Linked DNA regions of Myxosarcina sp. GI1. The protein of the gene in region 2 interacts with the protein of the main gene of each other region in a pairwise test. Links are inferred from orthologs where the notes say so. Each region holds a gene or a part of one and is shown on either strand. Other genes may lie near its edges.

The links.
Region 1: the proteins of dnaB (region 2) and dnaA interact in binary tests that used the Escherichia coli proteins (3 or more experiments, as listed by UniProt). The link is inferred for Myxosarcina sp. GI1 from one-to-one orthologs.

The regions. Positions count from the first base shown.
Region 1 is NZ_JRFE01000016.1:33,618-37,514, reverse strand. What follows is about bases 931-3,796. They hold dnaA (chromosomal replication initiator protein DnaA), read right to left. Parts: upstream 3,116-3,796; coding sequence 1,745-3,115; downstream 931-1,744. Other genes in these bases: def (peptide deformylase), read left to right, coding at 3,280-3,796; dnaN (DNA polymerase III subunit beta), read right to left, coding at 931-1,440. Outside these bases: more of dnaN, read right to left, coding at 268-930; more of def, read left to right, coding at 3,797-3,813. UniProt on the Escherichia coli protein: Plays an essential in the initiation and regulation of chromosomal replication. Binds in an ATP-dependent fashion to the origin of replication (oriC) to initiate formation of the DNA replication initiation complex once per cell cycle.
Region 2 is NZ_JRFE01000013.1:20,366-28,087, reverse strand. The notes cover bases 2,956-5,801. They hold dnaB (replicative DNA helicase), read right to left. Parts: upstream 5,119-5,801; coding sequence 3,793-5,118; downstream 2,956-3,792. Other genes in these bases: KV40_RS06630 (chromophore lyase CpcT/CpeT), read right to left, coding at 5,131-5,784; KV40_RS06640 (DUF4112 domain-containing protein), read left to right, coding at 3,317-3,790; rbfA (30S ribosome-binding factor RbfA), read right to left, coding at 2,956-3,124. Also shown: KV40_RS06660 (DUF4327 family protein), read right to left, coding at 45-287; KV40_RS06655 (DUF4327 family protein), read right to left, coding at 622-864; KV40_RS06650 (glycoside hydrolase family 3 N-terminal domain-containing protein), read right to left, coding at 1,007-2,719; more of rbfA, read right to left, coding at 2,726-2,955; phosphate ABC transporter ATP-binding protein PstB, read left to right, coding at 6,196-6,999; photosystem II protein Psb27, read left to right, coding at 7,091-7,495. UniProt on the Escherichia coli protein: The main replicative DNA helicase, it participates in initiation and elongation during chromosome replication. Travels ahead of the DNA replisome, separating dsDNA into templates for DNA synthesis.

The DNA.
Region 1 (3,897 bases), on a different replicon or contig from region 2:
TTCTAATTGTGGTATGTCTGGAATATTCGGTTCGGAATACAGTTGGGGGAGGCGTGCCTGTTGTTCTGGAGTTAATTCAACGATTGAAACTTCTCGTTTGGTTGGATTTTCGCTCAAGCTAAAGTTTGGCAAGCCAAATTTGTACACTAACAGATGCAAAACAACCGAGGCTAGCAGAGCTAATGGCATCGGTTGAAAAATATTAGTACGTTCTTGTAGTTCCGATTCGTAAGACATACCAGTAATAAAAAGATAATTGAATCTAACTTAGTTTCTTATTTGAACGGGCATTACTAAATAAGTCATTCTCGAACCACTCAAAGGAGTGAAAATAACGGGTTGATTCCATTCATTTAACTGCATCTTGATTTCTGTGGCGGAAAGTGCCTTTAAACCATCCATTAGATACTTGATATTAAAAGCAATGTCAATATTGTCTCCAATAATTTCTGCACTCATTGTCTGTTTGGCACTGCCAATATCTCTAGCATCGGCAGAAACTACTAGTTCGCCGCGATCGCTGTCTAAACTAAATTTAACAATATTATTTTTTTGTGCCAATACTGCCACCAATTCTAGACTACTTATCAGCCGTTTTCGTTCCACGATCGCTTCGCGGCTAAAGTTTTTGGGTATTAACTGCCAGTAAGCGGGATAATCACCCGTAATCCTCGAACTGTTGAGCAGGCGATCGCCCAATTTGAAGCTCATCTGCGTGTCATCAAAATTGATTTTTACCATGTCTGTAGCTTCGGCATCACCAAACATTCTCTCTAGTTCCCGTAAGGCTTTGGCGGGAATAGTCACGGCAAATTCTGGTAATTCTAGATCTAAATCGATGTCTTCTTCTGTTTCGGTTTTTAGATCGGCTTCTACTACTGAGAGGCGATGACTATCTGTTGCTGCAAATTCTAAAGTACCCAAATTTGGTTCGGACTCTTGTGATTTAACGTGAACTCCTGTCAGTACCTGTTTTGATAATTCCGTACTGGCAGCAAATAAACATCCTGCCAAACCTCGACTCAAAGCAGCTACAGGTAATAATATTTTTTCTGCATTCTCTATTACTGGCAGTTCGGGAAATTCTGCCGCATCTATACCCGATAGCTCGAATTTACCCGATGTCGAACTCAAGGTAGCCAGCAAGTTTTCCTCATCTTCAGTAGTATCGAGGGTAATTTCCATTTCTGGCAGTCGCGTAACTATTTCATTGATTAGTTTAGCTGGTAAGGTAATACTACCTGCTTCTACTACCTCGGCATTAAAACTCGTTTGAATTCCCATATTACCGTCATAAGCCGTAATGCTTACTTTTTGGGTAGCTGTTTGGGCTTCAATTAATACATTACCTAATACTGTGGGTTCGGGACGCGAAGGAACGATACGACTGACAAGAGACAGATTATTTTTAAGATCGCTTTGACTGCAAATAATTTTCATGTCTATTAAGATTTTAAATATTTGATTTCACAATTATATGAGTTTGTATGTACTAAACAAAGGTTGTAGATTGAATCCCAAGAATGCCATCATAACCAAGTTCCAAAGATTATTAATAGCAGATTGGTATTTTACAGTAGTGGACAGAAGAATTAGGACAACTCGAACTACTAAAAGCTTTATGAGTTAAGCATTTTGGTTTTAACTTCTTGGCGAGCCTCCGCTTGTCGAGGAAACCTCGACGCGCTTCTCGCCGCTTTTAATTTTTAACTTTTGACTTTTGCTATATTTTTGCCGTAATTTCTTACTGCTTTGTCTGTCGGCTAACAAAGCTGATGCGATCGCTCAATAAAGAAACCGTTTGGTTGATTTGTCGATCTTGAGTAATTTGTTTGGCAATTTTGTCGCAGCTATACATAACCGTAGTATGATCTTTGCCGCCAAATTCTTCACCAATACGAGGTAAGCTCAGATCGGTTAACTGACGCATAAGATACATGGCAATCTGTCTGGCGTTGCTAATTTCTCTTTTGCGCGAATTTCCCTTAAGCTCTTCTATAGATACTTTTAAAACTTCTGAAACGACACTAATAATTATTTCTGGAGAAGTATTAACCGATTCAATTTGCGGATTTAAAACTGAGGCGATGTTTTCTGCCGTCATCGACAACCCTGAAATGGAAATATAGGCGATCGCTCGATTTAATGCTCCTTCTAACTCGCGAATATTAGAAGTATATCTAGAAGCAATATATTCGATCGCTTCTTTGGGCAAGCGGACATTTTCGTATTCGGCTTTTTTTTGTAAAATCGCCATACGGGTTTCTAAGTCGGGAACCTGTACGTCAGCAATTAAACCCATAGAAAAACGCGAACTCAAACGTTCCTGTAGTTTGGGAATTTGGTTGGGAGGGCGATCGCTTGCTAAAACTACTTGTTTTCCTGCTTGGTGAAGGGTGTTAAAGGTATGAAAAAATTCTTCTTGAGTGTATTCTTTCCCTTCAATAAACTGAATGTCATCTACCAACAAAATATCTGCTGTGCGGTAGTGTTCGCGAAAACTTTGCAGGCGATCTTCGCGAATAGCAGTAATTAGATCGTTGGTAAATTGTTCTGTAGAAACATAAAAAACTCGGGCAGCAGCATTAATCTCTAAATGATAATGTCCGATCGCCTGCATCAAATGAGTTTTGCCCAAACCAACTCCGCCACAGAGAAACAGAGGATTAAAATCTCTACCAGGAGACTCGGCTACTGCTAGAGAAGCAGCATGAACCATACGGTTGGTCGGTCCTACTACAAATCGATAAAAGGTGTATTTAGGATTGAGCTTGGCAGGCTTTAAAGTCCGAGCGATAAAATTTGCCTGGCGGCGATCGTTTGTATCTATAAGTTCGGTTCCGCCCATAAAAGCTTTATTCTCTCCTTGAGTAACAATTAACTTAATTTGTACGGGCTTGCCTAGTATTTCTCTGACCGCGTCGCTAATAATTTTGGCATAATGCTTTTGTAAGTGATTCATGATAAAAGCATTAGGAGTTTCGATCGTTAAGCAATCATCTTTTAGCTCGTCAACGGTAGCAGTTTCAATCCAAGTCTCAAACGTCGGACGACTTAGCTGTTGCTGAAGACGGATTAAAACACGATGCCACAGTTCTTTAGAAGAAATTGCCACTGTAAAATTATTAATTATTAGGACTTAATGCTCGCTCGCTGGCTCGCACAAACTGTATTGTTTGAAGAACAGTTACGATCTAAAACTAGATTGTATTATATTAACGACTGTCTTTTAGCGTACATTTGAATTCGGCGATCGCTCAAACAGACACAAATACAAATATGGCTGAATTACTAAAAATTGCTTTAGTTGGCAATCCTATATTAAAACGTAAAGCTTTACCTGTAGAAAAAATTATCGATACTAATGAAAATTTAATCAAACTCATCGATTCATTAATTGCTACTGCAACTGCGGCAAAAGGAGTGGGAATTGCTGCGCCCCAAGTATCGCAATCTTATCGATTGTTTATCGTGGCTTCTCATCCCAATCAACGCTATCCTCATGCACCAACAATGCCGCCAACGGCAATGTTAAACCCCAGAATAATTAGTCATAGTAACGAAATAGTCAAAGATTGGGAAGGATGTTTGAGCGTTCCCAACCTGCGGGGTTTGGTACCTAGATATCGCGAAATCGAAGTTGAATACGTTACCAGAGAAGGAAAGTTAGAACGTAAAATTCTAACTGACTTTGTCGCACGTATTTTTCAGCACGAACTCGATCATCTTGACGGTATGATTTTTTTAGATCGACTCGAAAGCGAGGCGGATTTGTATAGTGAATCAGAGTATCTAAATATTATCGGGCAGTAGCGGTCGATGGACATCTTCTAAATTATGGGCTTTTCTTGGCAGGAGAGCAGGGAGCAGGAGATTTCTGTCCGACCTGTCTTTCCT
Region 2 (7,722 bases):
GAGCAATCAACAACGGATCGGTAAACATTGTTCATTGATAACGGTTAATCGCTTTCCCACCGTGGTTCGCCAATTAAATCTCCAATGCGATCGCGAAGCAAGTAGTCATATCTTTCCAATTGGCACTCAATTCCCAACCATTCCCTAGCGGGTAAATACTCACACAAAACATATAGGGGTTGAGTGCGTCGAATAACTCCTCGTTCTACTAGATGACGTACTTCTTCTCGAAGAGTTTCTATAGAATATTGAAGGGAGTTTGGGGCTAAAGCGGCATTGGTACTCATAAAAAGTTACCCACTAAAACGAATAAAGAATATTTTGCAGTGCGAAATCAATTTATCTATGTCATTTAATAATACTCTGTTATTTTGTATATTTGATTACTTATTTGTCAAAAAAGATTAAGTTTTTAAAGCAAACTTAATCTTTTAATTTTACTTTTTTAAAAGTATCGAGCGAGCGATATTGATAATCTATCGCTAATTTAGATTATTTCTTTTGATAGATGAAAAAAATAAATATAATATAAAAAAAACCTAGTTTACTAGGTTTTTGCTGCTAAAAAAAATTTTTTGGTTTTATAAAACTATTAAAAAAACTTAATGAAAAGGTTTCAACTCAATCATTTTCCCAAGTTTGATAAGCAACCAAATCGCCAATAGGATCGCGGAGTAAATAATCACATCTTTCCAATTCGCATTCAACTCCGACCCATTCACGAGCGGGGATAAACTTACAAAGTACGTAAATTGGCTGTTGGCGACTAATAACGCCTTTCTCAATTAGCTGGCGAGCTTCGTCTTTGATGCTATCTAAGGAATAGCCTATTTTAGGAGCAGGTGAAACAGTTGCAGTTGTCATATATCTGTAAAATAAATTTATAACTATACATATAACTATAAACCATATAGCAGAATATGGAAGGGGTAATTAATTTTTTGCTGTATCGAAACGTACAAAACTTCTAATTACTCAAAAATCTTCATCTATAACCGAACTATCTCTAAAATCCAAAATCTATTTCAGTTTTAGTAATAGTGTACTTTTCATCTGAAGGAAGGTTAAATAAAGTTTTTAGCGCGATCGCCTGCGCTATTGACATTTGTCCGTAACAAAATACCCAGGGCAAATCTTGAGACATAAAGCTAATAAACCAGTCTAAAACATAGGGGCTGCCATAAATAATTAAACCCGTTACCAATTCTTTAGATACAAGTTGCCGATAAATACTTTTAGTTTGAGTAGTTAGCCCAGAAGTACCGCGAAAAGGATTGCCCCGAATAAATATTTGTAGTAGCGTCGGTCTGGGAGCGGTAGCGATCGCGCCAATGGTATTGTAATCTACGATCTGTCTGTGGTAATTAAACTGTTGGGGAATAGTTATTGCTGGAGTATGAATATCTAAAAAAGCACAGTTAAGTACATCGTCTACCACAATTAAATTGCGCGACTCAATCGGTCGCTGGAGGTTCCCTCCAGACGGGAAGCTCTGCTTCCCCGCCCCCGCTAGGGGGCGTGCCCTTCTTTGAAGGGCTGTTGCGATTGAGCGTTGCTCGATATCTGGCTGCGATCGCAGTGGTAACTTGCCTCCCGATCGCAACGAGTCTTGTAAAACTGCTTTAACCAAAACTTTTGCTTTCTTAGTAGATAACAGGGATAATTCTGCCTCACTATTACTAATTACTTTAGCTTTCGCTTTTGCGATGCGGGCGAGAGACTCTTCAATTCTTTGTCGGCTGATGCGCCCAGACATTACGGCATTGTAAATAGCAGCGATTGCCACTTCGGGATCGTCGGGCATTAATAAAATATCGCTACCAGCTTCGATTGCCCTTATCGCAATTTCTTCTGGAGAGGCAAATTTAGTTATACCACCCATAATCAAAGCATCGGTAACTACCAAACCATCAAAACCTAGCCGCTTTCTCAGGCGATCGTTTACAATTGCCGAAGACAAAGTTGCAGGGTATCTTTCATCCCAAACAGGAATAGATAGATGCGCCGTCATCACGCTGTCTACGCCAGCAGCGATCGCCGTTTCAAACGGCGGTAGTTCCACTGCTGCCAGACGCGAATCTGAATGAGGTAACGAGGGTAAAGCCAAATGAGAATCGACGGCAGTATCTCCATGTCCTGGGAAATGTTTGGCGGTAGTTAAAATTGGTTGGGAATTGGCACCTTTAATAAAAGCCGCTGCTAATTTACTGACAATAACAGGATTATCGCCAAAAGCACGAATATTTATTACAGGGTTATCAGGATTATTGTTGACATCTACTACAGGTGCTAATAGCCAGTTAATGCCTACTGCTAAGGCTTCTCTGGCAGTAATAGCACCAATTTCTGTTGCATATTTCTCTGCCAAGCTGAGGTTTTTAGCCGCAATTGCCCCTAACGCCATCGGTGGCGGAAACCATGTCGCACCGCTAAAACGCTGCCCTACTCCTTCTTCAATATCGGCTGCGATAAATAAAGAAGTCTTTGCCCAGGCTTGCAGTTGACGCGATCGCGCCTGTAGTTCGACACTGCTACCCCCTAATAAAATTACTCCGCCTAAGTTTAATTCTTCCAGCCATGTTTGTAACTTAGTGTTGCTAGCTTCCCAGGCAGGATATCTAATTTGATGGTCGAATAGATAGCCAGAAGCGCGGACAATAATCATTTGTCCGATTTGTTGTTTTAAAGATAAAGTGGGACTATATGAAGTTGTAGACACTAATATTTAACTGACATCTTCATCTAATTGTGCCGTATGAGTTTTTTGTTTGCGATCCTGTTTTATTTCGTCGAGTAAATTTAACATGCGATCGCCCCTTTCTAAAGAGCGATCTTCATAAAAGGCAATTTCTGGAGTACGTCGCAACCGCATTCTGTGTCCCAACTCTCGACGAACATAGCCAACAGAAGACTTTAGCCCTTCCATCGTCTCGGCTTTAGCTTCTTCAGTACCATAGATACTGACAAAGATTTTAACGTGTTGCAAATCTCCAGAAACATCGACATCGGTAATGCTGACCAGTCCAGAACCAACGCGATCGTCTTTGATTCCGTTAATCAACATCTGACCGACTTCTCGCTTAATCAGTGAAGCTACGCGAGACACGCGACGGCTATTAGCCATAATCTTTTCCTCTATCTTTGCAACCTATCAGGAGTTCGTATATTGCCGAACACCATTCTAGATTGTAACTATTTCTGAGAACGATTGCTGTAGGCGATCGCTTTACTAACAGCTAAAATTTAAAGGCGATCTTACCTCAAAGTATAATAAGGCTCGCGGTTCTGTTTATTTCCTTAAGAGAATTACAGCTTTATGCCAACTCCTCAACCTCATACCACTAAAATTAATCGTCTCCGTCGTCTTTCTAACTTACTCGATAATGCGATCGCCATACCTGGAATTGGCTATCGTATCGGATTAGATCCGATTTTGGGGTTGCTTCCTGGCGGTGGCGATACCGTAACTGGTGCTTTGGGGGCATATATTATTGTCGAAGCCGCACGAATGGGAATACCGCGACAAGTCATTTGGCAGATGGTAGGTAATATTCTCTTTGACTCGGTATTGGGTACGGTGCCAGTTATCGGCGACATTTTTGATGTTGGTTGGAAAGCTAACGTCAGAAACATGACTTTGTTAGAAAAACACATACAGTACGATGGTGATAATCGTAAGAGCGATTGGTTATTTTTAACTGGGTTGATTCTGCTACTGGTAATTATTGTCGTTGGATTTGCTACCTTTACCGTCTTGGTAATTCGTTGGTTGTGGCAGACACTCTCTTAGCATCAATAGCCACCAGGTCTAGCCATACTTTCAAACTTAGTCAATTCGGCATTAAAAATTAGCTTGACCGTACCTACAGGACCATTACGATGTTTGACTATACTAGCTTCAGCAATACCGCGTTCTGGGCTATCGGGATTGTAGTATTCATCGCGATAGAGCATAATTACCAAATCTGCGTCCTGCTCGATGGAACCGCTTTCTCTTAGATCCGATAGCATGGGACGTTTGTTGGTTCTTTGTTCTACTCCCCGACTCAATTGAGATAGGGCAATAATCGGCACATTGAGTTCTCTAGCCAAGCCTTTAAGACTTCTAGTCATTTTGGATAATTCCTGAACGCGGTTATCGCCGCCACCTTCCATTAGCTGTAGGTAGTCGAGTAACACCAACCCTAATGGTTCTTTCTGCTGTGCCTGTAGGCGGCGTACTTGCGATCGCATCTGCATCACCGAAAGATTTGCCGTATCGTCGATAAAAATTGGCAGTTCGGAAAGGTTACTAACGGCGTTAACCAGCGGTTCAAACTCATTCTGGGCGATTCTACCCGATCGCAGCCGATTGCTGGCAATTTTAGCTTCACTAGATAAGAGTCTTTGAGTCAATTGCTCTCTTGACATCTCTAAACTAAAGATTGCCACTGGTAGTTGATGATTTTTAGCGATACTCGAAGCTATACAAAGAGAAAATGCCGTTTTACCCATTGACGGTCTTCCAGCGACGATAATTAAGTCAGAACGGCTAAAACCGCTGGTCATAGAATCTAAATCGTAGAAGCCTGAAGGAATACCTGGTAAGGCGGTTTCCTGATGCAAGTCTTCAATCGTATTAAAGGTAGTCACCAAAGTTTCGGATATTGGCACTAACCCTTGCTGCGGGCGTTCTTGAGTGAGGCGAAAGATTTTTTGTTCGGATTCGTCGAGAACTACTTCTAATTCGGTGGCGTTATCGTAACCGAGATCGACAATTTCATGACCCGAAGTTATCAACTGACGACGGATATATTTATCCATAATCAGGTTGGCATAGCGATCTATATTCACAGCCGAAACGGTACGGTTGAGTAGCGTCGCTAGTTTGGTAGTACCGCCAACTTTGTCTAACAAATTGCGATCGCTCAAGTAACTAGTAACCGCCATTAAGTCTGTAGGTTTACCTTGACCATGCAAGGTTAAAGCAGCTTGGTAGATTTCTCGATGTGCTTTTACGTAAAAAGCATCTTTGACTAATAGTTCGGCCACTCTAGTCATGGCTTCGGGATCTAGTAAAATACCACCTAAAATTTCTTCTTCGGCTTCAATGTTGGCTGGTGGCAAATTTTCTATCATATCTATGTGTAATTATTTCTCTTTATTAGACCAACGATATTGATAACCAGTTTCGTCGGCACCCCAAACCCGATCGCCAGCCTTATCGAAACCCCGATCCCAAGTATCCATGCCGCGATCGTGTAAAATTATAGTATTGGTAATATAATTTGCTCCCCGAAAATTAGTCGGACAACCTCCTGGTTTAGTTTTACCTTCATATACACTAACTAGCTTTTTAAGAAATACGCTACACAAGGGTTGACCCAAGCGATCGCTATCTACAATTCTTTGAGCTTGGGGGCGATCGCAAAATCCGTTCCAAACTTCGGTAGATTCGGGTTTATAAGAACGGGAAACCACTATATCCTGGCGTTTGCCTGGATAAATCTCTAAAAATCTTTGGCGATAGGGAGCATCCAAACTTTCGTTCAAAGCTTGTTCTTGATAGAGATATACCGAACTAGAATTATTTGCGTCAGCAACTTCCACTCTACAGGTGGTCATGCGTACGTTGGCTTTATCAGAATTAGCAGCAGCTTGAGCCGAAGTATCCATAACACCCTCTAAATGAGACACTACTTCTGCTACTGACTGAGATGGTGTAGGTAAAGCAAATGCTGCTGAAGAGTAAATCGCTCCTGTATAGGTAAGTACTATAGCTAGATTAAATTTAGACAAACCCATAATGTCAATAAGAAATTTGTTTATAGTAATTTTCGAGCTTTTAAAAGGCAACGTTTGTTAGCTTTGGGAAACGAAATTTTGAAAGCCTTTTTTAGTTTAATATGGTATAAAACAGGTTTAATACCTGCTACGTATTTCGCTTCAATTAATTTCAACGTCGCCTTAGTTTAAGATTAGGTTAAATAAAGGTTAACATATTGTTTAATTGAAAGTTAATTCAGTCATAACCCGCATCAGCTAGCATTGAATAAAATCGACTTTAAATTTATTTAAATTTAAAAAGTTGCCAACATAGAACAGTTTGGTTGGCAAAAAGAGGCAAAGTTTGACTGAAAAATATGATAAATTAAGTCTGCATCTTGTCTGCAAACTGTTTATTAAAATTTATATGTATTAAGAGCAAGAAAAATTATGTACGATCGCGCAACTGTTACTCAAACAGAGACGGTTTTAAAAGCTGAAAACGTTAATGTTTATTATGGTGATTTTTTAGCTGTAAAAGGTATTTATTTAGATATTCCTAAAAATAAAGTTACCGCTTTTATCGGACCTTCGGGCTGTGGCAAAAGTACCCTCATTCGCTGCTACAATCGCCTCAATGATTTAATACCTATTTTTCGTTTGGAAGGTTTGATTACCTATCACGGTCAAAACCTCTACGCAAAAGACATCGACCCAGTGCAGGTCAGACGTAAAATTGGCATGGTGTTTCAACGTCCCAATCCTTTTCCCAAATCAATCTACGAAAATATTGCTTTTGGAGCCAGAATCAATGGCTACAAGGGAGATATGGATGAGCTAGTAGAGCGATCGCTCCGACAGGCAGCACTATGGGATGAGGTTAAAGATAAACTCAGACAAAGCGGTTTGGCACTTAGTGGCGGACAGCAGCAACGCTTATGTATTGCCAGAGCCGTAGCGTTACAGCCAGATGTTGTATTAATGGACGAACCTTGCTCGGCATTAGATCCCATTTCTACACTCAAAGTTGAAGAATTAATTCACCAACTAAAAGAAAACTATACAATCGTAATTGTCACTCATAATATGCAGCAGGCATCGAGGGTGGCAGACTACACTGGTTTCTTTAACGTTACGGCTACCGAAAGCGGCAATCGTCAGGGTTATTTAGGTGAATTCGCTCCGACCGAAGAAATTTTCCAAAATCCCAAAGAAGAAGCAACTAAAGAATACGTTAGCGGTCGTTTTGGTTGATTTATAGCTTAGTTCTATCTATAAGAGGTATTGGTAGGTACCGATTTCTTGATAGGATAAGTTGAACCTGGGATTGAGACTAAATAAATTTATGTTTTCTAAAAAATTTTTGTCGCGTCTACTAGCTCTGATGCTAGTAGCAGTAATTGGTTTAATGGGCTGTACTTCCAATCCTTCGGGATTATCGGGTAATTTCAGTCAAGATACTGTAGCAGTTATGGACAGCTTGAGAAGGGCGATCGATCTGCCAGACAATTCTCCAGATAAAGATGCTGTCGTTCTCGACGCACGCCGAAAAATCAGCGATTATGCTTCTAGATATAGACGCAATTCCAAAACTTCTGGTCTGCGTTCTTTTACCACCATGCAAACAGCTTTAAATGCAGTTGCTGGTTACTATAGTTCCTATGGCAATCGTCCTTTACCCGATAAACTTAAGAAAAGACTCAACCAAGAATTCAAACAGGTAGAGATATCTCTCAAACGAGGCGTTTAGTTTTTTCATTTAATTATTAGTAGTTTCTCTCTCAGAAATTATTTTGAGAGGGACTTTTTTTTGCTAAAGCAGTTATCATCAAGCATTTATTATTGATCGATGGTCGCTCAATGGTCGCTATTCATTGTTGAACTTCAATCGATAGAATTACTCTCGACATCAAAATAAAATTTATGTAGGTTAAATTGATATAAGTTTTAAAAAAAAGAGCAACAAACTCTGTTTGG